Alkalihalophilus pseudofirmus: one gene and its partners. The main gene of each other region encodes a partner of the protein of the gene in region 3 in a complex. Links are inferred from orthologs where the notes say so. Each region holds a gene or a part of one and is shown on either strand. Other genes may lie near its edges.

Region 1 (9,787 bases), 2.2 Mb from region 3 along the record:
GTTCAATCTTGATTTAATTCTCACATGGTTGTAGTAATAGATGTATTGTTCTAACTCTTCTTTGAAGTGTTCAATACTATCAAATTCGTTTAAATAAAGGAACTCCGATTTCAGGATTCCAAAAAAGTTTTCCATGACAGAATTATCGTGACAGTTGCCTTTTCGAGACATACTTTGTGTGATGTTATGTTCTTTCAGTTTCCTTACGTAAGGGGCCATTCGATAGTGCCAACCTTGATCAGAATGAATCAAGAGATCATCGCCTTTATTTAGGTGCTTTAACCCTTGGTCCAACATCGTATCGACCAAATCATACGTTGGTCTTGATTGGAGCGTATAGGTTATCAGTTCGCCGTTAAACAGGTCAAATAGTGGAGACAGATAGAGCTTCTGTCCAAACAATTTAAATTCCGTAATGTCTGTCACCCACTTTTGATTAGGCTTCTCGGCTCTAAAGTTACGGTTTAGGATGTTTGGAGCTGCTTTTCCAACTTCTCCTTTATATGATTTGTATTTTTTCATTCGTACAAGGCATTTAAGCCCTAGGTCTCTCATCATTCGAAGCACTTTCTTTTTGTTAATCGCATATCCCTTTTCCTGAAGGAGGTCTGTAATACGACGATAGCCATATCGACCAAAGTGCTTATGGTAAATGAATGCAATTCTTCTTTTCCATTTTCGATCAGGATCTGGTTCGCTCCATTTTTTTACAAGGTTATAGTAAGTGCTTCTAGGCATCTTGGCTATCTTTAACATTCGAATCACCGGGAATTCGTTCCTTAGTTCATATACTACTTTCGCTTTGATTTTGTTGGTGATTGTTTTTCCTGAACTAAGGCTTTCAGCTTTTTTAAATACGCATTCTCCATACGCAGGTGTTCCAGTTCTCTTTTCATCTCTTCTATCGATTGGGTTGAAGAGTCGCTGTTGCCCTTGTTTTTATTCTGATTAGAAGTCATTGTAGAAAGCCCCTTTTCTCTTGGTTCAAGGGCATCTTCTCCAGCTGTTTCCCACTTTTTCTTCCATCTGCGAAGCATACATGGAACGGGAATATGAAAAATGGCTGATGCCTCTCGAATGGAGTAATTCTCTTCGGTCATAAATTGAATTACTTTCAGTTTAAAGGCAGCTGAATAGTTTGTATAGGGAAAGGTAAAAGCTTGATCCCCATGATAGCGAACTAACATCACCCAATATCGCAGCGTCGAATCATCTACGCCCACTTGATTTGCAAGTTCTCGATAACTGATGATTTCATTTAGATAACGTTTAGCCACTTGAAGTTTATATTCCTTAGTGAACGTAGTCATTTATGAAGGCGCCTCCTATTGTTGGTTGAGGTGTCCAACAATAGGGGTGCAGTACATTTCGCCCTGTGGGGTCTCCCCTGGCCACGCACTTCCCGCAGGAGTCGAGTCCCTTCCGCTCCAATCAACGGAGGAAGGATGTTATTTAGTGCCCCCATTTGATAATGATCTGTTCAGAGACCCTTACAGATGAACCTAAGGATGTCTGCTTTTATATAATTTGAAATGAACCATAACTAAATCGCTACACACAATTATTACATAAAGCAACACCCCAGCGGATGAAATATGCGGAGACTCCTGCGGTGCCTAGAGCAGGGCTGAGATCCCACAGGGCATAAGCCCGAGGAAGCTCAGCAGCTCACCGCGGAAAGCGAAGCATATTTCAGGAGCGACAAGCTTACACCTATCCCAGAAATGTTATGTTTTTTCATTTATTTAAACTGTTTATATGTCTGATCTCTCCCAAAAACTTTCCTGAACACAAAAAAACGGCCCTGCATCAGGCCGCCTTTCTTAAGCTTCTTTCTCAACATAGGCAGCTAGTGCTTCCAACGCTTCTGCCTCATCATGCCCCTCAGTAATAAGAGTAATCGTCGTGCCCTGGCTCAAAGCAAGGCTCATAAGACCCATAATACTCTTCGCATTCACTTTCTTTTCACCCTTTTGAATAAATACATCAGATGAAAAACGATTCGCCTCTTGAACAAATAGAGCTGCCGGTCTTGCTTGCAAACCGGTTTTTAGTTTAACTTGTACTTCTTTTTCTGCCATCTGTGTCCCTCCTCTACTGTTTTTCGTTCTAGTCTTACATTTTTAATTCCACCGATTGCCCAGAGCGAATACGTTCAGCCAGCTGGTCAATTTTCCGGAGACGATGATTGATGCCTGATTTACTAACGACACCGCTTTCCACCATTTCCCCAAGCTCTTTCAATGTAACATCTTGGTGTTTCATTCGAAGTTCTGCGATTTCACGTAGTTTCGGCGGAAGCTGCTCAAGGCCGATCTCACGTTCCACCAGCCGGATATTCTCCACTTGTCTTAAAGCTGCACCTACCGTCTTATTTAAGTTAGCGGTTTCGCAGTTTACAAGACGGTTTACAGAATTACGCATATCTTTCATAATACGCACGTCCTCAAAATAAAGAAGAGCTTGGTGTGCGCCGATGATGTTTAAGAACTCCGTAATTTTTTCGCTCTCTTTCATATACGTGATGAACCCCTTCTTACGTTCCAAGGTTTTTGCATTTAGATCGTATTCGTTCATCAATTCACATAAAGATTGATTATGTTCCTCATAGAGAGAAAAAACCTCTAAATGATAAGATGAGGTTTCTGGGTGATTAATTGAGCCCCCTGCTAAAAACGCCCCTCTTAAGTATGCTCTCTTACAGCATGATGTGTTCACTATTTCTTGTGAGATCGTGCGGATAAACGAAAACCCTTCTCCAAGGATTCCAAGGTGCTCAAGCAATCGTTTTGCCTCATGAGAGATTCGAACAAGATAGACGTTATTTTTCTTTAAGCGCATCTTTTTTCGAACGAGAAGCTCCACAAAAATCTCTGGATATAACTTTTTAATTAAAGTGTAAATCCGACGAGCAATCGCTGCGTTCTCAGTGGTCACATCAAGCCCAAGCTGCTTGTTTCCAAGTGACATCGATCCATTCATACGGATTAAAGCGGAAAGTTCTGCTTTAGCACAACAATCCTCTTGCTCAAACTGGGTTAGTTCTTTTTTTGTAGTGGCTGCGAAGGACATTACGTTCACTCCTTTCAGCCGTGCAGCACGCATGTATGACCCGCTTTTACTAATTGATCGTTTGCAAAACCACACGCCAATATTCTAGTAACCTTTTACGCCATTTACCTTTTATCTATTACATCTATCAATGCCTTAGATACTTTAATCGCATCATGTCTCAGCATTTTCTCATACTCCACAACAAAATGATCACAGATTATGCCGACGCCCATTGATTGAAGCCGGTCGGTATCTACAGTAACAGGGACAGCATGTTCTTTTGAATAATGCTTCCTCACTTCATCAGATACAGGTGACCCATGAACGAGGATTTCATCTATCATACCTTTTCCGCAATGAGAAAACAACGCATCGAGGTGTTCGGAGGCTGTATAGCCGTCAGTCTCTCCACTTTGTGTCATCACATTGCAGATATATACCTTTTTTGCTTCTGACTCTGAAACAGCTTCACTGATCCCTGGAACGAGCAGATTTGGCAGAACGCTTGTATATAGGCTTCCTGGCCCAAGTACGATGAGGTCTGCCTCTTGAATAGCTTTAACACTTTCATAAAGCGGACTAATGTCTGCTGGTGTTAAAAAGACCCGTTTAATTCGTTTTTTGGAAAGCGGTATTTTTGACTCCCCTGTTACCACGGTGCCATCTTCCATCTCACCATGTAAGACGACACTGCGATTAGCAGCAGGAAATACTTTTCCACGTACATTTAAGACCTTGCTGAGCTCTGCAATCCCTTTTGCAAAATCTCCAGTGAGAGACGTCATTCCTGCTAACAGCAAGTTGCCTAAGGAATGTCCTGATAAGCCATTCCCATTTTGAAAACGATGCTGAAATAACTCTTCTACTAATGGCTCTACTTCAGCAAGGGCGACGAGAACGTTACGAACATCTCCAGGAGGCGGAATATCAAGCTCTTGCCTCAAACGCCCTGAGCTGCCCCCATCATCGGCCACTGTTACAACCGCCGTGATCGAAACAGGAAATGTTTTTAACCCTCGAAGCAATACAGATAGTCCTGTTCCTCCGCCGATTACAACAATTTTCTTTTGCTTCACGTTGTTTTTTCCTTCCCCTTTTCAATATCTCTATGACTCACATGCATTACATACTCATTTGAAAATGCCTCACCAAAGTATTCTGCTAAAGTAACCGAACGGTGCTTTCCGCCAGTACATCCAATTCCGATGACAACCTGGCTCTTACCTTCACGTTTATACTGTGGAAGCATATACGTCAGCAAGTCACGAAGCTTTTCAATAAATGTCTGTGTTTCACTCCACTTCAGTACATACGAAGACACTTCTTCATTTAATCCTGTTTGAGGTCTTAGATGATCGACATAATGAGGATTAGGCAGGAATCTCACATCAAAAACAAGGTCGGCATCAATCGGGATTCCGTATTTAAAGCCAAACGACATGATATTGATTGAGAATGGATGACGATCCGTCGTTTTAAAACGCTGGATAATTCTCTCACGCAGCTGGATTGGCTTCATCTCTGTTGTATCAATAATCTGCTGGGCGCGGCCTTTTAACTCTTCAAGCAATTCACGTTCTTTTTTAATTCCATCCAGCGGAAGTCCGCCTTTAGCTAATGGATGAGACCTTCTCGTTTCTTTGTAGCGTTGTACGAGCTTGGCATCCTTTGCATCTAAGAACAAAATTTGCATTTTAAGCTGGATGTTTTCTTCTATGCTGATCGCATCAATTGCCTCAAATAAATGATCAAAAAATGCTTTCCCGCGAAGGTCGATAACGAGTGCGACTTTATTCATCGTCCCGTTTGAGCCTTTTAAGAGATCAACAAATTTTGGAATTAAAGCAGGGGGCAAATTATCCACACAGAAATACCCTAAGTCTTCAAAACTTTGGACAGCCACAGTTTTTCCTGCCCCAGACATCCCTGTGATGATTACGATTTGTATTTCTTCTTGATTGGTCATAGCCTATCACCTGCTCTTAGATTTAGTTCAATCTTATTAAAAATAACCTTATTTATGTTTAATTTATCTTTCAGCTTATCTTTACTTAGATTGATCAGGATCTGATGGATCAGGATCTAATCGATAAGATAGCAATTTAAAATCGGGTGTGTAATGGAACGTTCCATACATCAATCCGTCGTGTTCTAACACGTGACGGAATAACTGTTTATCTCCTTCAGCCATAGGCAGGGATGTAATCTGATCTAGCGGCTGCCATTTTAAAGATCCTTCTGGTGATTCCTCAAGCTGTTCACCTTCATACTGTGTTGCTTGAAATGTAAACATCATCCACTCAGATTGAATCTTGTCATCTTCAATAATGACCATTGAAAAAACGGCACGCAGCTTCGCATCTTTCACAAGAAATCCTGTTTCTTCACGGAACTCTCTTGTCACTGCTTCTTTAATGGATTCACCAGATTCCATTTTTCCTCCTGGTGCCACCCACCATCCTCTACGTGGCTTCTGTAACAATAACGCTTGATCTCCATTTACTAGTACACAGTTTGTAACCCTTTGCAACAGCTTCACCTCAGTTCTACTACTCCTTAATATTATACATTCATTTTGATAACGTCACAATTACTTGGATTAGGGAAAATTTGCATGAGGGTTGATTTTGTCGAATCATTTCAAAAATAGACAAAAAAAGGGCACGGACGATGTGTCCGTGCAAATTATATAAAAAAGGGGGTCAATTACTTATTTATATCATACCCCATATATATTTCATCCTTGTTACAAACTCATTAAGACCGAATTACGTTTTTTTCTGCAGTTTTTTGAATTATTTTGTCTGTTCTGCGAGACTTTCTAGATAATGTTGCACATTTTGTGCAGCTAAGCTGCCATCGCCTGTTGCTGTGACGATTTGACGAAGAGATTTTTCACGAATATCACCTGCTGCATAAATGCCAGGTACTTTCGTTTCCATTTCTTCATTTGTAACAACATATCCTTCTTCATTTAAGATGCCAAGGTTTTTCACACTCGCATTTAGCGGAAGCATACCGATGTAGATGAATACACCATCTGTCTTGAAATCTTTTGTTTCGCCTGTTTCTGTGTTCTCAATTGTGACACTGCCTACTTTTCCGCCCTCTTCATTGATCTCGTTTACAACATGATTCCAAATAAATTCGATCTTATCATTGTTAAACGCACGATCTTGAAGAATTTTTTGAGCACGAAGCTGATCACGGCGGTGAATGACTGTCACTTTAGAAGCAAAACGAGTTAAGTAAACAGCCTCTTCAACAGCCGAGTCTCCTCCGCCGACAACAACAAGCTCTTTCCCTTTAAAGAAAGCTCCGTCACAAACAGCACAGTATGAAACCCCGCGGCCGCTAAGCTCTTTTTCACCTGGAATGCCAAGCTTTTTATATTCTGCACCCGTTGCAACAATGACAGAACGCGCCTTGTATTCTTTACTGCCTGCTTTGACGATCTTATAATGACCTTCATCGATAATCTCTTTTACATCGCCATAGCCATATTCAGCACCGAACTTCTTCGCATGCTCAAACATTTTTGTTGAAAGCTCAGGCCCTAAAATATGGTCAAAGCCGGGATAGTTTTCTACATCTTCTGTATTAGCCATCTGACCGCCAGGAACTCCGCGCTCAAGCATAATCGTGCTTAAGTTTGCACGAGATGTATAAACAGCTGCAGTCATTCCGGCAGGACCCGCTCCTGCGATAATGACATCATACACTTTTTCTTCACTCATCCTAATCCACTCCTTCAATCACTGCTGTAAATTGATTTCTACCCTTATCCTAATCAAGAGATATATAAGTGTCTACTTATATGCTCAAACAAAACAAATTCTTTACAATTACCACAGGTGGTATTCTACATCGCGCGCCAAAAGGGTGCCTTGCTCTACTTTTTCAAGAATTTCTGCCGCAGATTTATTCCCTAGCTTTCCCGCTCTGCGCCAGTAAAATAAGGCCTTTTCATACTGGTCTGTGTGATAGTACGCCACAGCTAAGCAATGGAACAGATCGGGTTCACGTTCTAAAATGAAGGGCTCTACACGCATAATCCGTCCGATGACCTGCTCGTAATGTCCGACTGCTGCCAGAACTTGTGCTACCTTCATATGATGTTCGATATCAAGCGGATAAATGCGCTTAATCGCATCAATAAAAGGTGCTGCAGACAACTCATTGTCTTTCATCGTATAAAATACTGCTAAATTACAAAGGGCGAATAAATTCCCCTCATCTTCTTGTAACACATTTCTGCTTAGTTCAAACGCCGAATCATCGCCTAGACGAAAAAGTGCTTCAGCTAAATGATTATGCGCCGACCAGCAAGCAGGGTGCTCCGTAATAATGTCTTGCAAAATAGGAAGCGCCTCTTCAGGTTTCCCGTCTCTAAGCAGTGTACGGGCACGGCCATGCTCAATAATATATTCATCAGAGGACAAATCAAACGACTCCCAATCTTCTTCGTCGTCCGCATCAGCCTCTGCTTCATTTTGCTCTACTTGCATTAAATCCAACAAGTCGCCTGCGTCTTTGAAGAACTCCCCGCCAGGAGTTAATACCATGTAACGCTTTGCGGCCTCTTCAGCCTTTTCAAATAATCCAAGATAGGCATAATTGTTAGCCATGAAAAAATAACATTCAGATTGATCGTCTCCGTGATTCGTTAGGACCATCTCTAAAATGTCATTCGATCTCTCATACTGGCCGATCTCTGAGAGAACTGCCGCTAATTGAACATGAAAAACCGGCTCTTGATCCGTCAGCTTAACAGCACGTTCAAATAATTTCACTGCTCGCTTCAGATGGTTTTTACGATAAGCAATAATGCCTCTATGAAAGAAATAATCGCCGCTGCGATAAAACGGGATCACATTTCGGTTTTCTTGCTCATTTTCAGGTGTTAAGTTCATGAAGTTTAATTCCCCCAAGTTCTCATTCATACACCCAAGTATACAATAAACAAAGAGAAGTAGGAATGTGAAATAACGATTCTTCTTTGTTCTAGCCTCGAATTTCCTCTACCTTTCCAATCTATATTCTATTACACAAACTTTAGATAGAAACTTTTACCAAAAATGTTATAACATAAGGACTATATACCTATCAACTTTAACATTCTTACTCGAGGTGATATATGCTAACTAAATACATAGTAAAAGAAAAAGGCCTTACTTTATTAGAAGTATTAGCTACCATTGTGATCTCATCCCTTTTTATAGGGATCATTTATAATGTATTACTATCTACTTTTTCATTTAATGAGAAAACAAGCTCGCATATCAACCTTCGTCAAGAGGCCAATATTATGATGACACAGTTAAGAGAACAGCATAAGGCTGGATATGATGATGTATTTTGCTATGATGATTTTTTTGAATCTGCGCATTTAATCGAACACATTGAGCTTAATGAAATTTCACCTGAAGGAACAACTATTACTACGAACAGACGTTGCGGGAATTTAAACGCTGACTATAACTTAAATGTAAATATGAGGCTAACCGATTCTCATAACCCTTCATTTGAGATACAAACAACCCTGGAAAGTCAATATTCCTCAAGTGTTACACCAATTAATCCAGGCCCTGATCCTGATCCAGAACCCGAGTCTTCGTTTCTAGACTACTTAAGAAAGGAAAATGTCCTCTTCTTTGGAAATATTCTTGATTTCACAGGGAACGGAACCGTCATAGGTCCAGAAGCTACAGTTGTGATGCGAAACGGCTTTTCATCGAACAGCGGCTCTAAAACATCAATCAAGGCGAAGAATATTTACATACAAGGAAATTTAGATTTAAAACATATTACTCTTGGCCACAGCTCTGAGAGCACCATTTACGTAGGCGGTGATATTTTAACAGGAAACTTAAATCAGGTTGATATCAACGGAAAAATACTTTATACAGGTTCAATTACGGGTAAAGATACACTCCCGCACGAAGATAGCTACACAGTGGAAAAAGTAGATTCTATTTCGTTTCCTGAATTTACTTTGCCTGATGTAGAAAATCAAAATTGGTATACAGAGAGAGGCTACACCGTATTAAATGACCAGACGACGTACCGCAAACAGATTTCTAATCAGACCATCTATGCCTCTAAAGGAGATGTAAGAATCTCTAGTAATACGAGCGGCATAATCTTTGCTCCAGATGGTAATGTCACCATTGATAATAATGCTACATTTACCGGAGTGATTATCGCTAAAAGCATTGATATAAAAGGGACCGTCGTTTATGAACCTCTTCCGCCGGATGCCGAAGTCCCTTTCAACTAAAAAAACTCAGGAGCATGTGGATATGCTCCTGAGTTTTATAAAGTGTTAAGCCGCATTCGCTACATCACCTTGAATCCTTTGGCCGCCATTTCGTTTGTTGTTAATGAACCCTTTCATATAAGGAATAGCCCAGCGGTCGCCGCCGTATCTGCCAGCATTCGCTCCTGCTGCCAAGATGAAGATGGTAAATAAGATCATCCACGGATTAGAAGAAATCGTTCCGGCAAATAAGAAGGCAAAATTCATCATAATCCCGAAGAAGGCTGCTGCTGTTGTAAATACCCCAAAGATCAATCCAAGACCGACAAACAATTCTCCCCATGCCACCATGTAGCTGAACAATTCTGCATTAGGAACAGCAAACCCCTCAATAAAAGCATGGTATGTTGGATATTGCTCAAGCACAGCGGGATTATTCACAACTCCCATTAAATATCCCTCAGCACTAAATCC
Region 2 (10,027 bases), 1.8 Mb from region 3 along the record:
AAAGAGCTTGATATTAAGCTTGGCGGTATCATCGAGATTTATGAGAAGTTCATGGGGGATGACCCACGTAAAGTACCAATGAAGATCTTCCCTGCTGTTCACTATTCAATGGGTGGAATGTGGATTGATTACGATCAAATGACAAACATCCCTGGTCTATTTGCTGCAGGTGAGTGTGATTACTCTCAGCATGGTGGAAACCGCTTAGGAGCAAACTCACTGCTTTCTGCGATCTACGGTGGAATGGTTGCTGGTCCTAAAGCTATTGAATACATGAACGGACTAGAGAAGTCTGCAGAAGCTATGTCTTCATCATTATTTGATAATGAAGTGAAGAAAGAGCAAGAAACATTTGATAACATCATGAAAATGGATGGTAAAGAGAATGCTTACATCCTTCACAAAGAGCTTGGCGAGTGGATGACAGATAACGTAACAGTAGTACGTTACAACGAAAAGCTTCTTAAAACAGATGAAAAGATTCAAGAGTTGATGGAACGTTACAAAAACATCAACATTAATGATACGGCTAAATGGAGTAACCAAGGTGCATCCTTCACACGCCAGCTTGATGGTATGTTAAGCCTTGCACGTGTAATTACTCTTGGTGCTTACAATCGTAACGAGAGTCGCGGAGCACACTATAAGCCTGAATTCCCTGAGCGTAATGATGAAGACTTCTTAAAAACAACAAAGGCTACGTTCAACCCAGCGAAGAACGCACCAGACTTTACGTATGAAGAAGTTGATACATCACTCATCAAACCTCGTAAACGTGACTACTCACAAAAGAAGCAAGGAGCTGTTAAATCATGAGTGAAAAAACAATCAAATTCCAAGTGACTCGTCAAGATGACCCAAACAGCAGTTCTTATGTGGAAGAGTTTGAGGTACCATATCGTCCAAATATGAACGTTATCTCAGCGTTAATGGAGTTCCGTCGTAACCCAGTTACTACAAAAGGGGAAACAACAACTCCAATCGCATGGGATATGAACTGTCTAGAAGAGGTATGCGGAGCGTGTTCAATGGTGATTAACGGGAAGCCCCGTCAATCATGTACGGCACTAGTGGATCAGCTTGAGCAGCCAATTCGCCTTGAGCCAATGAAAACATTCCCTGTTGTACGTGACTTAATGGTTGACCGCAGCAGAATGTTTGATTCATTGAAGAAAGTAAAAGCATGGATTCCAATTGACGGAACATACGATTTAGGACCAGGGCCACGTATGGCAGAAACAAAGCGTCAATGGGCTTATGAACTTTCTAAATGTATGACTTGTGGGGTTTGCTTAGAAGCATGTCCGAATGTAAACAGCAAATCTGAATTTATCGGACCTGCGCCGTTATCTCAAGTTCGTTTATTCAATGCTCACCCAACTGGTGAAATGAATAAAGCAGAACGTTTAGAGACTATTATGGGTGATGGCGGACTTGCTAATTGCGGTAACTCACAAAACTGTGTACAAGCTTGTCCAAAAGGGATTCCTCTTACGACATCCATTGCGGACCTAAACCGTCAAACAACATTACAATCATTTAAGAACTTCTTTGGTGGACAATAAGAATTATTCTTAATCGGTTAATGATTGAAATTTAACACTCACCCTTTTATTGAACTATTACCCGTAAGTAGGTACATAGATCAATAGAGGGTGAGTTTTTTTAATAGACTATTTGAAGTGAGGGACTAACATGAGACTGCCAGCGTATATTACTGATTTTGATAAATGGAAAAAAGGGTTCACTTTCTCAAGCGAGGTTCGTGTGAGATTTTCAGAAACAGATGCTTTCGGGCATGTGAACAACAAAAATGCCCTTGTTTATTTTGAAGATGCAAGGCTTGAATATTTCAGCTCGTTAGGGTTAATGCAAAAATGGGCCAATGCCGATTTTGAGACGATGATCGTAGCAGCTGACCTACAATGCGACTATGTAAGACAAATTAAATTCAACGAGCAGCTAAGAGTATATGTAAAAGTAGAAAAATTAGGAAGTTCATCAATGGATCTTCACTATCTTGTTCTTAATCAAGATCAAGAGGTGTGCTTAACAGGAAGAGGAGCCATTGTCCAGATAGGTAAGGAAAGCGGCAAAGCAGTACCTTGGAATGAAGAAATGCGTCAAGCCCTCAAAGGAGAAATGGTTTGTTTATAAGCAATGGTAAAAGTGTGGTTACAGAGGCTTTATAATTAGTAAAAGTCAGCTTACTTCCAAATTAGGAGGTAAGCTGACCGAGAAGGCTGTCATATGATGTTTGTGCACCTGCTGCGTTTAATGCTGTTTAGATTTCGATTTCACCTAATCTGATCAGTTCAATAACAGCTTGAGAGCGCCCCTTAACCCCCAACTTTTGCATTGTATTAGAAATGTGATTTCGTACTGTTTTCTCACTTATGAAAAGTTCTTGTGCAATTTCTCTCGTTGTTTTATCTTGTACAAGTAGTTCGAACACTTCTCGTTCCCTTTTCGTAAGTAATGGTTTAGGTCCGAATTCTGCTCCTTTCAATGAGTTCACTCCTTCTTGCTCGGGCTAAGAGCGAATTTGGGTAACTCAATCCCACTGTTGAAGGGCTTTAGTCTTGATAGTATATGTAAAGAACTTCTAACATGTGAGCATAATCTCTAAATAAATAAAGCATTATACGAATGACTATATTTATTGACGGTGATTTACTCCTTAGATAAGATGGTATATAGAATGTATGCAAAAGAGGGCAGTTCATGAATGGAACTTATCGAATCGAGAAAGTAGTTAATAATAATGTGGTAATCGCACAAAGTCCTGAGCTTAATGAAGTGATTCTTATTGGCAAAGGGATTGGCTTTGGCCGAAAAAAAGGACAGCACATACAAGCCGATGCAATTGATAAATTATTTGTGTTAAAAGACAAAGAAGAACAAAAGCAATACAGGGAGCTCCTAAGTGATCTAGATGAAGCATTAATCATTCATATCAATGAGATTATCCGCATGATTCAAAGAGAGCTGCCTAAGCCTCTTTATGAACGGATTCATCTTGCTTTAACGGATCATATTCATTTTGCAATAAGAAGGCTGGAGCAGGGGATCGAAATTTCTAATCCATTTTTAACTGAAACAGAAATGATGTTTCCAAACGAGTTTCACCTTGCTAGAAAAGCGGTAGATTACTTAAACGCTCACTTGACTGTCGAACTGCCAGAAGCTGAAATTGGATTTGTCGCGTTGCATATTTATAGTGCCTCATCTAATCAGCCGTTATCTGAGATGAATGAACATCCTCAGCTCGTTTCAGAGCTTGTAGAAATTATTATGGAAAAAGGCAATGTCAGTTTGAATAGGCGCTCAGTTGAGTATATGCGTTTAGTTAGTTTTTTGTGCGAACTGATTGATCGTTTTCAATCAACTGACATAGTCAACTATTCTCCCAAGCTATCAGATGTGTTGAAAGAAGAATTTGAGTTGTGCTATACTGTCTCTAGTGAGTTAATTAACGTTTTAAATCAACGTTTTAACACACATTACAAGGCAGAACAGCTGCCGGAAGTTGTGTTTTACTTACAACGATTTATTAAATAAATAATAAGTTGTCTTATTAAATAAATTATATGTTGCACTTAGTTACGTGTTACTGACAAGATCAGGCATGAGTATGGAAGTGTATATGAGGTTTAAATGGGGTACGATACAAGTGTAGTCCATGTTATCATCATGTGCGTTTCTTTACTGATGCCTGTTTTTTGTAGGATTCCCTTTAAAACGTTTTCATGCAGATGTAAATTGCATAGTTAACGTTAGGAGGATGCAAAGAGCAGCAACAAAATTATGAAACAGAATGGGTGCATCAAACCAACCCCATTCTAAAATAAATGAAAGAGGTTGATGAACAATGGCAGAAAAAACATTTAAAATTACAGCAGAAACAGGAATTCACGCTCGTCCTGCAACACAATTAGTAAACAAAGCAGGACAATTCTCATCAGATGTAACTCTTGAGTACAAAGGTAAGTCTGTTAACTTAAAATCAATCATGGGTGTTATGTCACTAGGGGTAGGTCAAGGGGCTGAAGTAACAATTAAGGCAGAAGGTTCTGATGCAGATGAAGCATTACAAGCAATTGAGGATGTTATTAAAGAAGGGTTAGGCGAATAATGTCATTAAAATTAACTGGGATTGCTGCTTCTAGCGGAGTAGCAATCGCCAAAGCTTTTGTCCACGTTGAACCTGACCTGAATATTGAATTAAAAAAAGTGACTGATCGTGATGCTGAGATTGAGCGTTTTGATGCAGCCCTTAAAACAGCTAAAGATGAGCTGACTGTCATTAAAGACAAGACTGAAGCTGAAATGGGTGCTGATAAAGCCGAGATCTTCGCGGCTCACTTGCTTGTTTTAAGTGATCCTGAGCTTGTTGATGCAGTAAAAGGGAAAATTAACGATGAAAGTCAAAATGCCGAATACGCATTAAATGAAATCGCTAATATGTTCATCGATATGTTTGAGAACATGGATAATGAATATATGAAAGAACGTGCGTCTGATATTCGTGATGTATCAAAGCGTGTGCTTGGACATCTTCTAGGAGTTGAAGCTCAATCATTAGCAACGATTGCTGAGGAAACGATCGTTATTGCAGAAGATTTAACGCCATCAGATACAGCACAGTTAAACCCTGTATTCATTAAAGGATTTGCTACAGATATCGGCGGAAGAACATCTCATTCGGCTATTATGTCTCGTTCACTTGAAATCCCTGCGGTCGTAGGGGCTAAAGAAGTAACGGCAAAAATTGAGAATGGAATGACAATTATTGTAGATGGTATCGATGGTGATGTCATTATTAACCCATCTTCTGATGAATTAGCTACATACGAAAAGAAAAAAGCTGATTACCAAAAGCAGAAGGAAGAATGGGCTAAGCTTGTAAATGAAGCATCTGTTACAAAGGATGGTCAGCATGTAGAGCTTGCTGCAAATATTGGTACACCAAAAGATCTTGAAGGTGTAATTAATAATGGTGCAGAGGGTATTGGCTTATACCGTACCGAATTTCTTTATATGGGACGTGACGCACTTCCGACTGAGGATGAGCAGTTCGAAGCTTATAAAGAAGTAGTTGAGCGCATGGACGGAAAACCAGTCGTTATTCGTACTCTTGATATCGGTGGAGATAAAGAACTTCCTTATTTAGATCTTCCTAAAGAGCTGAATCCTTTCTTAGGATACCGTGCCGTTCGACTTTGTCTAGAAAAAGTCGATATGTTCCGTACTCAGCTGCGTGCTCTCTTGCGTGCAAGCTCGTATGGTCAATTGAAAATTATGTTCCCAATGATTGCTACTCTTGAAGAACTTCGCGAAGCAAAAGCTTTACTTGCTGAAGAAAAGGACAAGCTTACTGCTGAAGGTGTAGAAGTATCAGATGAGATCGAAGTTGGAATCATGGTTGAAATTCCTTCGACAGCAGTAGCTGCAGATCGTTTTGCCAAAGAGGTTGATTTCTTCAGTATTGGTACAAATGATCTGATTCAATATACAATGGCAGCAGATCGTATGAATGAGCGAGTTTCCTACTTGTACCAGCCGTATCACCCTTCCATTTTACGATTAGTAGATATGGTCATTAAAGCAGCTCATAAAGAAGGAAAATGGGCTGGAATGTGCGGTGAAATGGCAGGAGACGAGATTGCTATTCCATTATTATTAGGTCTTGGTCTTGATGAGTTCAGCATGAGTGCAACATCTATCTTACCTGCTAGAAGTCAATTACTTGACCTGTCAAAAGAAGAATTAGCAACGTTTGCGCAAGAAATGCTTAACTTAGATACAGCAGATGAAGTAGAAGCTCGTGTCCGTGAAGCATTTGTGAAAGCATAATTTACTTAGAGTAACCGTCTTGGCGGTTGCTCTTTTTTTTATGAGGTAAATCATTTGACATTTCTCGTAACAGTTAGATCAAAGCTTGCAATTCATGCTGAAAACAGAGACAATGAGGGAATAAGGTACATATTTTAAGGGACAAATTAAGTGTTTTTAGAATGATATGAGCTTGTGAACTAAATCTTAGAGCCTACCGGCTGCAGGTTTCAGAAAACGTATAGTATATAAAATAAATTAGGACGATTTTCGTCTAGACGTTATAGACGAAATCACGTTTAATAGACGGAGGTACATTAGATGGACCAGCAACAAATTGAACAAATTGAACGATCTTTAAGAAGAGTTTCGGAAATGGTTAAGCAAAAAGGAAGAGAAATTTTAACGCAGTTTCCTATTACCCCTCCTCAGTTTGTCGCATTACAATGGTTGAACGAATATGGTGATATGACAATAGGAGAGCTATCGAACAAGATGTATTTAGCGTGCAGTACTACGACTGATCTCGTTGACCGGATGGAGAAAAACGAGCTGGTAGAACGTGTGAAAGATAAAAATGATCGTCGTGTGGTAAGGATTCACTTGTTAGATAAAGGAACGACAATTATTAATGAAGTGATCAATAAAAGACAAGAGTATTTAGAAAATATTTTGCAGAATTTTTCTCAAGAAGAAGTAAACTTTCTCGAGAAGAGCTTGCATGTACTACATGAAGAAATGAAGGCTAAAGTGTAGAACGTCAAGGTTGCATAGAAATTGAGGGAAACATAGTGGATAGACCGATAGGAGTGATTGATTCGGGCCTAGGGGGATTAACAGTAGCTAAAGAGCTGATGAGGCAGCTTCCTAAAGAGGAGATTGTTTATCTGGGCGATTCAGCTAGATGTCCGTATGGTCCGAGAACGAGCGAAGAAGTTCGCACGTACACTTGGGAGATGATTAACCGGCTGCTTGAAGAAAACATGAAAATGTTAGTCATCGCATGCAACACAGCGACAGCGGTCGTTTTAGAAGAAGTGAAAAAGGAACTTTCCATTCCTGTAGTTGGGGTTGTACATCCTGGTGCAACAAGTGCACTCAAAGTGACAAAAAAGGATCATGTGGCTGTGATTGGGACGGTTGGGACGATTGAGAGCGGTGCGTATGAAAAAGCCTTAAAGTCAATTAATCATGAAGTGAAAGTGGAAAGTCTAGCTTGTCCTCCATTTGTTCCGTTAGTAGAACGTGGAGTATTTGAGGGAGCAGAAGCTGATCTGATTGTAAAAGAAGTATTAGAGCCATTACAAAATAGAGGTTTTGATACGATGATTTTAGGCTGTACTCATTACCCGCTGTTAAAAGACACTATTCAAAAGCAGATGGGGCCGGATGTGCAATTGATCTCATCTGGTGATGAAACCGCCAGAGAAGTGAGCGGGCTCCTCTATCATAATAATTTACTGTTTACAGACCAACGAAAACCAACCCACCGCTTCTTTACTACAGGAGATAAAGACCAATTTAAAACACTTGCTGATAAATGGCTTGAAATCGATATTGAAGTCGAGTCGATTCATCTAGGCAGACAAGAAACCGTCTAACATTACGTTAGGTGGTTTTTTTGTGCTTGTTATTTTTTGTAGACAAGTGGTCTAAAGTTCAAAAGTGCTCGTATACATGTAGTACAAACCATCTTTTTTTAGGAGGGGAAACAATGCGTAAGTTCTTTCGTAAAGGTGTTCCAGTATTAGTCATTTCAACCCTTGTAGCTACAGGGTGTTCGTTTGGAGCAAATGAAGCAGCAAATGAAATGGATGCGCCGCCAGTTAGTTATATTGATGAAGGAGATTCGCTTGAATTAGAAGAGAGTGAAGAAGGGGTAGACGGGGAAGGGGATGCCGAAGCTCCTAGTAAAGGTGAAGAAGGCGAAGATGGTGATGAGGGTGAAGCTGAGGCAGATGCAGTTGTAGAAGATGTGCAGCGAGAATTATATCTAATCGATGAAAATGGCTTAGTCGTCCCTCAAACGTTAACATTGCCTAAAACGGAAAGTGTCCTGCGTCAATCTCTTCAATATTTAGTTGACGGTGGACCTGTGACTGAGTTATTGCCAAATGGATTTAAAGCGGTTATACCTGCTGGGACAGAAGTCGATGTACATTTAGATGATGATGGAGTCGCTATTGCTGATTTCTCGAATGAATTTAAAGAGTATGATCCTGAACAAGAACAGCAGATTCTACAAGCAATCACGTGGACATTAACGCAGTTTGATACAGTTGAAAAAGTGAAAATTAGAATTAATGGCTATGATCAAGAGATGATGCCGCAAAATGGCACTCCGATTGGTGAGGGGGTAAGCCGAGCCAATGGGATTAATATTGAATCAAATGGTGTAGCAGATATGGTCAACAGTAAAAGCGTTACGCTCTATTTTCTAGATCAAAAAGGTGAAAACACGTATTATGTTCCTGTCACAAGAAGGGTAGGACTTGGTGAAGACTCATTGAAAGCAGCAGTCAATGAACTCTTGCAGGGGCCTTCTTATAAGTCTAATCTATTAACGGATTTTAGGAACGGCGTTGAGCTGTTATCCGACCCTTTATATGAAAATGGGGTCGTGACATTAAACTTTAATGAATCATTGTTAAGCCAGCTGGATGCCAAAGCAGTATCTGATGCAGCTTTGAATATGCTCGCGCTTACCCTGACAGAGCAAGAAGGAGTCGAGCAGGTCGCAGTACAAGTAAATGGGGAAACGAATATATTACATGAATCCGGTCAGATGACGCAGCCTGTATCTAGACCGGAAAAAGTGAATACAGGGAGTTTCTAATTGAGTGAGACAGCAAAATGCTGTCTCTTTTTTAAGTATGGTTTTAGATAATCATCTGATTTCGTTGATTTCCATGGATAGGAGATAGGATATTGTGTGATTCTACAAAGGGATAGATGTTATGATATGGTAGAGGAGGAATGCAATATGAGATCAGATGGAAGACAAGTAAATGAACTTAGAGCAGTCCAGTTGGATACGGACTATTTAAAACATCCAGAGGGATCAGTACTTATCTCGATGGGTGATACAAAAGTGATTTGTACGGCAAGTATAGAAGAGAGAGTCCCCCCTTTTATGAGAGGACAGGGCAAAGGTTGGATTACAGCAGAATATTCTATGCTTCCGCGCGCGACAGAACAACGTACAATACGAGAATCATCAAAAGGGAAAGTGACGGGAAGAACGATGGAAATCCAGCGTTTAATTGGTCGTTCGCTAAGAACCATTTTAGACTTAGACCAGCTCGGTGAGAGAACGATTTGGATTGACTGTGACGTTATTCAAGCAGATGGTGGAACGAGAACCGCTTCAATTACAGGAGCTTTTGTCGCATTATCAATTGCTGTTAACAAAGCAGTCGAGCGAGGTCTGATCAAAAGCTGGCCAATTAAAGACTATTTAGCAGCTGTTTCAGTCGGAGTGGAGCCGACTCATGGAGAGGTGCTTGATCTATGCTATGTAGAAGATGCTGCTGCAGAAGTAGATATGAACGTCATCATGACTGGCGCTCATCAATTTGTTGAGCTTCAAGGTACGGGTGAGGAAGCTACGTTCTCAAGGGAGCAGCTGAATCAACTGCTTGACTTAGCTGAACATGGAATTGACGAGTTAATCTCCCATCAAAAAGCTGCATTAGGTGAGATTTCAGAGAAGATTGATACATATAAAAAGGATGAATAATTAATGAAAAATCAAATCATAATTGCGACTAAAAACAAAGGAAAAGTAAGAGAGTTTGAGCAAATGTTTGCCCATGATGGCTATCAGGTTACATCTCTCCTTGAGTATGATGAAATACCTGACATTGAAGAAACAGGGAAAACGTTTGCAGAGAATGCGGCTATAAAGGCAGAGACACTTGCAAAAGCTTTGAACCAAAAAGTAATTGCAGATGATTCTGGCTTAGTGATTGACGCCTTAGATGGACGTCCGGGTGTTTATTCTGCGAGATATGCCGGTGAGGAAAAGAGTGATAAGGCAAACAACGAAAAAGTGTTGAATGAAATGAAGGACATCCCAAGCGAAGATCGAACGGCACGATTTGTTTGTACGATAGCCGTAGCCTCTCCAGGAGAGCCGACTTATGTTGTAGAGGGAACTTGTGAAGGAATCATTGCACTAGAACCAGCAGGA
Region 3 (10,020 bases):
TCACAGACTTCTCGAGCTGAAGCCTATTTAAATGATCCTGATGGTTATATGGAAAGTCTCGAGTCAGAAACAAGCTCCAGTGACGAATTCAGCACAGAAGAATTTTATACTGAGGAAGGGTTTAACTCCTATTACGACGAAATGGCACAAGAGTTACTTGCAGAAGAACGGATTGTAGTTACAGAAGAAAATTATTTAGATATTATGACTGTCCTAGATTTACACCTAGACCGCTTTGTCGGGAAAGAAATTCATATAGTAGGATTTGTGTACAGGGAACCTGATTTTGATGATAATCAATTAGTCGTTGCCCGGTTTGGAATGACTTGCTGTGTTGCCGATGCATCGGTTTATGGAACGATGATTGAAACGACTGAAGCAACTGCATTTGAAAACGATACATGGGTCAACGTAGTAGGTACGATTGACAAAACAATGTACAATGATTTTCACATACCTTTAATCCAGCTCGATACGATTAACGAAGTTCCAGAACCAGACACTCCATATGTCTTCCCAAGCTTTGGGATCTAACAAAAAAGGCAGCTCTTATGAGCCGCCTTTTTTGTTTCTTTATTTACATTTTAACCGTACGATCTTGTTCTTCTTTCTCTCCTAATGCTCTCCAACCTTCAATGGCTAGGAAGATACATAGAATAAATAAGATGAATGCTGAAACAAATAACAGCCAATTGCTTGCGATAAAGTTGTTATACATTAATACCCCAAGTGCTGCTACTGTGACAAAGAACATGAAGTACATCGGTATAACGACATAGAAGGTACGAGCTCCAGTCTTTTTAAGCCAGACAGCTACTGCAAGCAGAGCAAGCGCACCAAGCATTTGATTAGCTGAGCCGAACAGCGGCCAAATTTGACTCCACGTTCCTGATAGAGCTAGTGCAGCTGCAAAGACAAGACCAGATGCTGTAGCCACATGTGAATTTTGGAACGCTTTTGGCGCACGGTCTTCAGTGATTTCTTGGACTGCATAGCGCATAAGGCGCGTAGCAGAATCTAGTGTTGTTAGTAAGAAAGCAGATGCAGTCAGGGCAGCAAATGTAACGGCAACCGTTTCGCTGATTCCCCAAAATGACATGAAGTATCCGATACCCGCAGCAAATGTTCCAATCGGTCCGCCTAATGCATCCATTCTTGCTGCAAAGTCTGCTTGTGATAAATAAGCAACAGAGCCAATAGCAATAATCGCTAAGAAACCTTCAAGGAGCATACCGCCGTAAGCAATAAATTTACCATTTTTCTCATTATCAAGCTGTTTTGCCGTTGTACCTGATGATACTAATGAATGGAAACCTGAAATAGCTCCACATGCAATCGTAATAAACAAGATTGGGAATAAGAAGCCCATCGTCTCATGACGGAAACCAGTGTAAGCTGGTAATTGAATAGATGGAGCGGCAATTAAGATCCCCACTACTGCTCCAATAATTAACCCATATAATAAGAAGGCATTTAAATAATCACGCGGCTGAAGAAGCAGCCATACAGGCATAACAGAAGCTGCATAAGCATAGCCTAGTAAAATGAGCGACCATGTCGGTGCACTTAAATGGATTGGGAAGTTAATTCCTACCCAAATCGATAATAACATGGCAATAACACCAAACACGCTTGCAATCGCTAAATTGACACGAAGCTGGTTTACAAAGAATCCAAAAATAATAGCAACACCTAAAAATAAAATCGACGCTGTAGCAGCTTCAGGAACGGATACAAACGTATTTGCTACAAGAATCATAAATACACCGACAACTAAAATTAATGTAGCAATAGAGAATGTAAGAAATAATACCTGACCTCGTCCACCCATATACTCTTTAATCACCGCACCAATTGACTTTGCTTTATGGCGGATAGAAGCTTGAAGTGAAGTATAATCATGTACCCCGCCAATGAAAATACTACCAATGATAATCCATAATACCGCAGGCAGCCAGCCAAATGCTACTGCTGTAATAGGGCCTGTAATCGGACCTCCACCAGCAATCGTTGCAAAGTGATGTCCTAGCAATACCGGCTTCTTTGCAGGAACATATTCTACCCCGTCATTTACTTCTACTGCTGGAGTGACACGGTTTGGATCCACTTTTAATTCTTTTTCTAGAAAACGACCATAAATACGATAAGCAAGTAAGAAAATGACCCCTGAGATCATCATTAATGTTAAAAAGTTCATACCCTAGCTTCCCCCTTCAATAAGGCATCCTGAAATCCCTTTACAAATTCTCTCCCTTTGTTGTTTACGAGTACTATTCTCTCTGTAAGGTCAACAATCGCAATGTAGCGATCTGCCCAGCCATGTAAACCAAACTTTAAAAACTGCAGCTTCCGTGCCTTCCTCACCTCCTTCAAAACAGCTTTATCTATTGGTTGATTGGTTACAATAAATCCAATAAAAAATGTCGACATATGTTCACGTTTAGATGGTACAAATTCTTTGATTCTAGCATCAATATCTTTGGCGAACTTCTTTATATCTGTTGGAGTGATGGCTTGTTCTTGATGTCTGACAAATGCATATTGCTGATTTTCAACACTCCATACCTTAATTGACTTACTCATTAGATATTTCTCATCACGCCTTTTAAATTCAGCATAAAAATCAAGCACTGTATTTCCTATTCTTTCCTCCCGGTACACATTAAATTGCATCGTATATTGATTAGCCATATCATTAATAAATTCTTTCATTTCCTTTGTGCTGACTTTAGTCTTGTTCATTCCCTTCACCTTACTCCCCTTTAAAATCTCTCGAGTCCTGTTGCTTGTAGTTGTTTGATCCAGCCGAATGTAGATAGATCAATTTTTAAACCTGTATCTTTTAGAGGAAGGTTCGGTTCAATTAACAACTCAATTTCATTATGCTGAATTTTCTGAAACTTATTTCTATCAAAAGGTGCCTTATAAGATAAAATAAGTTCAGTAATCCCCCCTGTACAGCAGGAAGAATTTCCGTGAAATAATGAAATGCTTACTGTACCTCCGCGCTTTTTTATAAAGTCATAGGCACGTTTTGAAATGGTGATAGGAATGTTCGAATCTTTCATGTTGATCCCCCCATTATCAGTGTACCTTCTAAAACACTCATCTAATGAATGTTATTATTTAATCCTTAATAGTATTAACAATTTTCGAACTTTTCTACCAACTATTTATCATTATACAAAAATAGAAATAGAAAACAAGAGTAAGTTCACTAATTTGTTCGATTTTCTAACAATTCCATTAAATTATATGTTTCTAGAGTACATTTCGTATAAAAAGAGCTGTTCTAGGTTGAACAGCTCCTTCTTTTGTCTTATAAAATTAGATCAGCCAACGCTACGATCGGCTTATTTTCCATAAAAATACATTAAGATTACCTGACACACACTCTACTTTTGTAATGTAGCTTTCACTTCATCAAGCGTAGGAAGGGCAGTCATTGCCCCTCTTGTAGAAGCCGCAAGCGCCCCTGATACCGAAGCAAACTCAACAATTTCCTTCCACTGATCAAGAGCAATCTCTCCTAGAGCAGTATTTCTTTCGCTCAGTTGATATAAGATTCCTGAAACAAAAGCATCCCCTGCTCCTGTAGTGTCAACTGTTTCAACTTTCATTGCCGGCACATGAATCGTTTCATTATCAACATGTACATAACTCCCCTTGCTGCCATAAGTAACAAGCAACACTGGAATGTTGTACTTTGAAAGCTTTTTTATACCTGCTTCAAGTTCTGTTTCACCAGTCAAAAATGTAAGTTCCTCGTCTGAGATTTTCACAATGCTTGCTTCTTTTAACATTGAACTAATCGTTTCTCTCGCGTCCTTTTCTGACGGCCATAACCCTAATCTTAAGTTAGGGTCATATGACACAATCATATTTTGCTCCTTAGCCATTTTTACTGCTTGTAGAGTAGCACTTCTGCTCGGCTCGGAAATCATTGAAATGGACCCATAATGAAGAACATTATGTCCTGTAAATAACTCGGAATCTAAGTTATCTATTGAAAGAAAACGATCTGCACTAGGATCAATATAAAAGCTGAAATTACGCTCACCCGATTCATCTAACGTTACAAAAACGACTCCAGTTCTTGCTTCCTCAGTTAAGATCATAGAAGTAACATCTACCCCGTGGCTTTGCAACGTTTCTTTAAGGAACTCTCCCAATACATCTTGCCCAACTTTACCAACAAAGGTGGATTTCGCACCTAATTTAGCTGCTGCAACAGCCACATTTGCCGGAGCACCGCCAGGACTTTTTTGATAAGTGATATTCTCTTTGTCTAATGGAATAAAATCAATTAATGCTTCACCTAAGGATATAATCCCTTTCATATTCAATCACACCTTATTTTTTTCTTTAACTTCGTTCTTTTTTATCAATTCGTTGAATGTGTAATGTTAAATAAACAAGTTCTGATGAGGGAAGGTCCTGTTCCAAACGATCCTTTACATGATCTCTCAGCAGCAAGGCCGTTTGATAGGATCTGTTGTATTTCTCCTTTACAAGCGCATGCATGTCTGGGTCTACATCTTGAAACGGTTCATTTTCTACTACTCGTTTCAAAGCGAAATTTAAGTGAGTCATTAATCGTTGATATGATATCGAGTCTTCTTCAACTTTGACTTGCAGTGTATTTTCAATTAATGAAATGAGCTCATGAAGGATAACGGTTGTATTCATCACTTCATTCATGGTAGAGGCATTCATCTTGGCTGTATGAATGTGAAGAGCTAAATGTCCTGCTTCATCTTCCGGTAATCGAACACCCGTTTTTTCGAAAACCAAGTCGACAGCCCATTTACCAATATCAAATTCAGCAGGGTACAGTGCTTTAATTTCGTGTAATAATTTATTATGTAGGCTGAATCCCTGTTTTATACGTTCAATGGCAAACGAAAGATGATCGGCTAAAGCCACATGAACATGCTCATTTAGACTGGCTTTTAACTTCTTCTCGGCATACGAAATGATTTGCTCAGCTAAAGAAATATGTGCTTCAGGCAGCATATTGAGCATTTGAGTAAATTTTTCATATTCATTCTTATCTTTCATGACAAACACTTTCTCAATTTTCTCAGGGTTAATTAAATCATTCTTCCGCTTACCAAAAGCTAATCCAGAGCCCATAACAATAATTTCTTCTTGCCCCTCTTTTACGACCACTACATTATTATTTAACACTTTATTAATCTTCATCATCATGCTCCCTAATTAATCCGCCATCAACAATATATCATCCGAATAACACCCTACCATTGTAACGAAATGAAACGAAAAGCGAAAGTGAATGCTTTGGCATTGCAGGTAAATGAGGGGAGCAGATGTAAAAAAAGTGAAGCTGTTTGACGGCTTCACTTTTCTTATTCAACTATTAATTTAAGATTAGCCCTTCATCTTTAATGTAAGAAGAGGAGTTTCACCTGCAACCACATCGGTTGCTGTTTCTTTGATGACGCTATCTAGGTCGTCTTGATTTGTAACAACAATTGGCGTAATGATGCTTGCCGCTTTTTCTTTTACAAGTGCAAGGTCAAAGTCAACTAAAGGATCTCCTACTTTCACTTTATCTCCTTCTTTAACATGAGCTGTGAAACCTTCACCTTTCATATTGACCGTTTCAAGACCAATGTGAAGTAAGATCTCTGCTCCGCCTGGCGTTTTGATTCCAATCGCATGTTTTGTCGGGAAAACCTGCATGATTTCTCCTGATACAGGAGCAACAACTGTTCCATTAGCAGGTTCCACGGCAACACCGTCACCCATCATTTTCTCTGCAAAAGTTGGGTCTGGAACATTTTCAATAGCAACATATTTCCCCGTCATTGGAGAGTGAACAATTTCTTGAGTTGGTTGAACTGGTGCTGCTTCCTTCTTATCTAGTCCGAATAATTTTTTTAACATGTTAAATACACCTCTCAATTAATTTCATAATTACTAATTACATGACTGGAAATGATGCTTTTTTTCAGGAAATAGAAAAAGACCTAAAAAAACGCATAAAGATAGCTTAGTGCTCCCCATTCGTTTCTCAAGGTCTTGCCTGATCTAATCAGTTACAATCCTGCCATATTCATTTCGCTAACACATTTTAATATGAACAATAGACCTTGTCAAATGATCTCGCTTAGGGGAAGCGTTGTTTGTACTATTCCCTTGTTTACCATTTCTCAAACAAGAAAACATCTCATGCCTGGATTTATGATTTTCACCTAAAAAATGATGATTAGCCCAACCAATATCAGCTAATTGACATAGTATGTATGGAACAGAGCAGAAAGGAGTTGACAGCTATGGGTTACTCTTATCAAGGTGGGTTTACGTTAATTGTCGTATTATTCATCTTATTAGTCATTGTCGGTTCCGCTTACGTATGCTAATTAAACTTTAAGAACCCCCTCCTTATTGTGAACGCATATAACCCCCCAGTTTATAAACTGGGGGGTTAGTGGATTTACATAGTCGTTAAATTATGGAGTTATGCTATGGTTTTATACTATGGTTTTATACCATGGTTTTATACTATTGAATCGTCACATCACGGAGGTAATATAAGCTGCTTGGATGAATCCAAAAACCTTCTACCTCATCACGAAGACCAGCTAGATGCTCTGTATGATAAAGAGGCACTAGAGGAGCTTCTTCGATAATAATTTCCTGTGCACGTTTGTAAATGTTTAATCGCTCGCCCTCATCAGTTTCTTGGCGGCCTAATACAAGCAGCTCATCTACTTCATCATTAGCATAGAACGTACGGTTTCCAGTCATGCCGAAGTTAGATGAATGAAACATCGGATAAAGTCCGTAATCAGCATCAGCTGTCACCGTTCCCCAAGCACCAATCATCATATCATGCTCTGCATTCGTGATATTGTCTAAAAACGCACCATATTCCATCGCACGAATATCAGCTCGGATCCCGATCTCAGCTAATTGACTTTGCAGGTATTCAGCTACGTCAATACGAATTCTTGCATCATCGGTCCAAATGGTTGTATCAAATCCACCTTCATAACCGGCTTCGGCTAATAATTCTTTTGCTTGATCCACATTATAAGGAAGGCCTTCTACTTCATCACTGTAGCCAAAAACCGGTGGAGCCAGAGGTCCTTTGGCAGGGAGTGCAGCTCCGTCCATTATGCCGTCTATGATTTGTTCTTTATCGATAGCCATTGAAATCGCTTGTCTAACAAGCTCATTATCAAACGGTTCTTTTGTGTTGTTAAATCCTAAATAGGCTAAGCTTACACTATCTTCTTTTGCGACTTTAACCCCTTCCGTTTGCTCTATACGAGTAACATCACTTGGGTTTAAGTGGCCGATAATCTGTGCTGTATTTGTTTCAAGCTCTGCAACACGAGTTAAATCCTCAGGTACTACTTTAAATGTAATAGAGTCGACCTTTGCAGCTTCTCCCCAGTACTCTTCATTCTTAACGACTCTTACCGACTGTCCGTGAACACGATCTTCAAACTTAAAATATCCAGACCCAACCGGATTAGAGTTAATAACACTTCCAGGTTCTTCTCCCTCATCCATAGCCGCATAATCCGCCCTAATGGCTTCAGCACTAATTATATGACCGCCAGGGTGTGCAAAATGAGCTGGAAGCGGTGCAAATGGAAACTCGGTTTCAATGTGTACTGTATATTCATCAATTACTTCAACATTTGTAATCATATCAAATAAAAAGGCAACTGGAGACGCAATAGCAGGGTCGAGCAATCGCTCAATATTTGCTTTAATAACTGCCCCATTTAATTTCGAACCATCATGAAACGTTACATCTTCTCGTACTTTTACTTCCCACGTTGTATCATCAATTGGTTCGAATGATTCAGCTAATCCCATATGCATCGTTAGTTCTTGATCTGTGTAGACTAATGTATCATAAATAGTACGACCAACATTAAGCGTTTGGTGATCATTTCCTAAGTGCGGATCTAGCGTTTGAGGGTCTGCTTGAACATCAATCACTAAATCTCCCCCGCTTATTTCTGCCTGATCAGCTGCTTCTTCACCCACGTTTGCATCACTTGAGCACGCAGCCATCATTGCACTAATTAACATTACCAACATAAATAAAGTGAATAGCTTTATTTTCCCCACTTTACGTACCTTCTCTCTATTAAATTTTTGTGATATTTACTGATTATAGCGTGTTTTTCTATAAATACAAGTAAAAAGATAGGAATAGTCTAATTCAGATTGTGATGAAGGTTTTGAATAATGAATTCATTATTATTAAGGACCATTAATTAAAAGATTTTGAGCACCCTAAAAAACGAATGAATTTTCAAAATTTAAGTTTTTTATTCGTTTTTTTCAAAAAACTCTTTAAAAAATAGACATGATACTCTATACTAACCCCTATACACAAACAATATAAAACAAACTCGTATAATCGTGAGGATATGGCTCACAAGTTTCTACCAAGCTGCCGTAAATGGCTTGACTATGAGTGATGATGACAATCGGATCAAATAATAGTTCAATTGAACAGGTGTTTTATGTATATTACTTCTTATTTAGCAATATACATTGCCTAACGTTTCTTTTGACAAAAAACCCGAATGTCAAGGTATCACTTGTAGTCTACAGGTGCCTTGATATTCGGGTTTTTTCATTATTAAGGAGGGGATCGTATGCAAGAGCTAAAAAATGCAATACGAGAAAGAGGAAAAGTATTATCAAATGATGTGTTAAAGGTTGATACTTTTTTAAACCATCAAATTGACACGGAGCTAATGGCATTGGTCGGCAAGGAATTTGCTGCACGTTTTAAGAATGATGGGATTACTAAAGTTTTAACCATTGAATCATCAGGTATTGCACCAAGCTTTATGGCAGCAACAGAACTTCAAGCACCGTTGATCTTTGCCCGCAAGAAAAAGTCATTAACGTTAACGGATAACCTCCTTGTAAGCACGGTTTATTCTTTTACGAAACAAGAATCAAATGATATATCTGTCTCCAAGGATTTCATCCAAGGAGGAGATCGTGTGTTAATCATTGACGATTTCCTTGCTAATGGCCAGGCGGCATTTGGATTAATAGAGATCGTTGAACAAGCAGGTGCTAGTGTTGCAGGTATTGGAATTGTGATTGAAAAATCATTCCAAGAAGGAAGAAAAAAGCTTGATGATGCTGGGTATCGCGTCGAAGCGCTAGCACGCCTGCACGATTTAAATGAAGGTAAAATTACATTTGTTGATGAACTCGTTTCATCGCACTCATAAGGAGGCTGCATCATGACGACTAAACCTATTCATTATCCCCTTTATAAAAGAGAGGATACAGATGCATTTTTTGCCTTATTCCAAAATAACTTAGCAAACTTTGTGATTATAGCGGTCACTATGCTTGGTATGGGATTCCCTGCTAGTATTGTGTTTGGAAAAGTTATTCCTGGTGCTGCTGTTGCTGTTATGGCCGGAAATTTATATTATGCGTACATGGCAAAGCGCTTGGCCGTTAAAGAAAACCGAACTGATGTAACCGCCCTGTCTTATGGGATCAGCACTCCTGTTATGTTTGTCTTTTTATTTGGGGTTCTTGCGCCTGCTAACGCTCTTACAGGTGACCCTGAACTTGCTTGGAAAATTGCTGTTGCCGCAGCCTTTTTAAGTGGTTTGATTGAAGCTGTAGTCAGCTTATCTGGAAACTGGGTCCGTGACCACCTGCCGCGCGCAGCCATGTTAGGAGCTCTTGCGGGTGTGGCAATCACATTTATTGCTGGTGAAATGTTATTTAATACGTTCTCCATTCCGGTTGTAGGTCTTGTTGCTTTAGCTATTATTTTAGTTGGTGTAGTTGGTAAAGTCGCAATGCCATTCAATATCCCTGCATCATTATTCGCCGTAATCATAGGTACTGCTCTAGCTTTTGCCTTAGGGTATCAATCTCCTGGAAGTATTGCTGAAGGTATCTCAAACATGGGATTTTACCCAATCGTCCCTTCACTAGCTGCATTTGAAGGAATGACTTATTTATTTGGAGCACTTATTGGATTAC

Evidence for each region.
Region 1: the proteins of PQ478_RS06770 (region 3) and PQ478_RS18685 are in contact, whole or in part, in an NMR structure (PDB 1GGR), measured with the Escherichia coli proteins. The link is inferred for Alkalihalophilus pseudofirmus from one-to-one orthologs.
Region 2: the proteins of PQ478_RS06770 (region 3) and ptsP are in contact, whole or in part, in an NMR structure (PDB 2MP0), measured with the Escherichia coli proteins. The link is inferred for Alkalihalophilus pseudofirmus from one-to-one orthologs.

Annotation. Positions count from the first base shown.
Region 1 is NZ_CP117835.1:3,541,125-3,550,911, forward strand. What follows is about bases 453-3,198. They hold PQ478_RS18685 (HPr family phosphocarrier protein), read right to left. Parts: upstream 2,082-3,198; coding sequence 1,824-2,081; downstream 453-1,823. Other genes in these bases: whiA (DNA-binding protein WhiA), read right to left, coding at 2,116-3,072; PQ478_RS18695 (gluconeogenesis factor YvcK family protein), read right to left, coding at 3,177-3,198. Outside these bases: more of PQ478_RS18695, read right to left, coding at 3,199-4,130; RNase adapter RapZ, read right to left, coding at 4,127-5,020; PQ478_RS18705 (NUDIX hydrolase), read right to left, coding at 5,102-5,584; trxB (thioredoxin-disulfide reductase), read right to left, coding at 5,850-6,791; PQ478_RS18715 (tetratricopeptide repeat protein), read right to left, coding at 6,900-7,967; PQ478_RS18720 (DUF7305 domain-containing protein), read left to right, coding at 8,192-9,334; PQ478_RS18725 (DoxX family protein), read right to left, coding at 9,380-9,787.
Region 2 is NZ_CP117835.1:3,156,371-3,166,397, reverse strand. The notes cover bases 3,510-6,495. They hold ptsP (phosphoenolpyruvate--protein phosphotransferase), read left to right. Parts: upstream 3,510-4,134; coding sequence 4,135-5,856; downstream 5,857-6,495. Other genes in these bases: PQ478_RS16810 (MarR family winged helix-turn-helix transcriptional regulator), read left to right, coding at 6,157-6,495; PQ478_RS16820 (phosphocarrier protein HPr), read left to right, coding at 3,872-4,135; PQ478_RS16825 (PRD domain-containing protein), read left to right, coding at 3,510-3,561. Also shown: sdhA (succinate dehydrogenase flavoprotein subunit), read left to right, coding at 1-816; sdhB (succinate dehydrogenase iron-sulfur subunit), read left to right, coding at 813-1,565; PQ478_RS16835 (acyl-CoA thioesterase), read left to right, coding at 1,696-2,157; PQ478_RS16830 (helix-turn-helix domain-containing protein), read right to left, coding at 2,285-2,509; more of PQ478_RS16825, read left to right, coding at 2,725-3,509; more of PQ478_RS16810, read left to right, coding at 6,496-6,591; racE (glutamate racemase), read left to right, coding at 6,627-7,436; PQ478_RS16800 (GerMN domain-containing protein), read left to right, coding at 7,550-8,671; rph (ribonuclease PH), read left to right, coding at 8,819-9,574; PQ478_RS16790 (XTP/dITP diphosphatase), read left to right, coding at 9,578-10,027. UniProt on the Escherichia coli protein: General (non sugar-specific) component of the phosphoenolpyruvate-dependent sugar phosphotransferase system (sugar PTS).
Region 3 is NZ_CP117835.1:1,309,415-1,319,434, reverse strand. Bases 4,152-7,130 are described here. They hold PQ478_RS06770 (PTS sugar transporter subunit IIA), read right to left. Parts: upstream 5,911-7,130; coding sequence 5,392-5,910; downstream 4,152-5,391. Other genes in these bases: PQ478_RS06760 (glutathione ABC transporter substrate-binding protein), read right to left, coding at 6,529-7,130; PQ478_RS06765 (YjcZ family sporulation protein), read left to right, coding at 6,270-6,386; licT (BglG family transcription antiterminator LicT), read right to left, coding at 4,366-5,205; PQ478_RS06780 (carbohydrate kinase family protein), read right to left, coding at 4,152-4,340. In the rest of the region: PQ478_RS06800 (TIGR03943 family putative permease subunit), read left to right, coding at 1-534; PQ478_RS06795 (carbon starvation CstA family protein), read right to left, coding at 578-2,197; PQ478_RS06790 (DUF8052 family protein), read right to left, coding at 2,194-2,742; PQ478_RS06785 (CC/Se motif family (seleno)protein), read right to left, coding at 2,763-3,068; more of PQ478_RS06780, read right to left, coding at 3,396-4,151; more of PQ478_RS06760, read right to left, coding at 7,131-8,115; PQ478_RS06755 (xanthine phosphoribosyltransferase), read left to right, coding at 8,652-9,245; PQ478_RS06750 (NCS2 family permease), read left to right, coding at 9,258-10,020. UniProt on the Escherichia coli protein: The phosphoenolpyruvate-dependent sugar phosphotransferase system (sugar PTS), a major carbohydrate active transport system, catalyzes the phosphorylation of incoming sugar substrates concomitantly with their translocation across the cell membrane.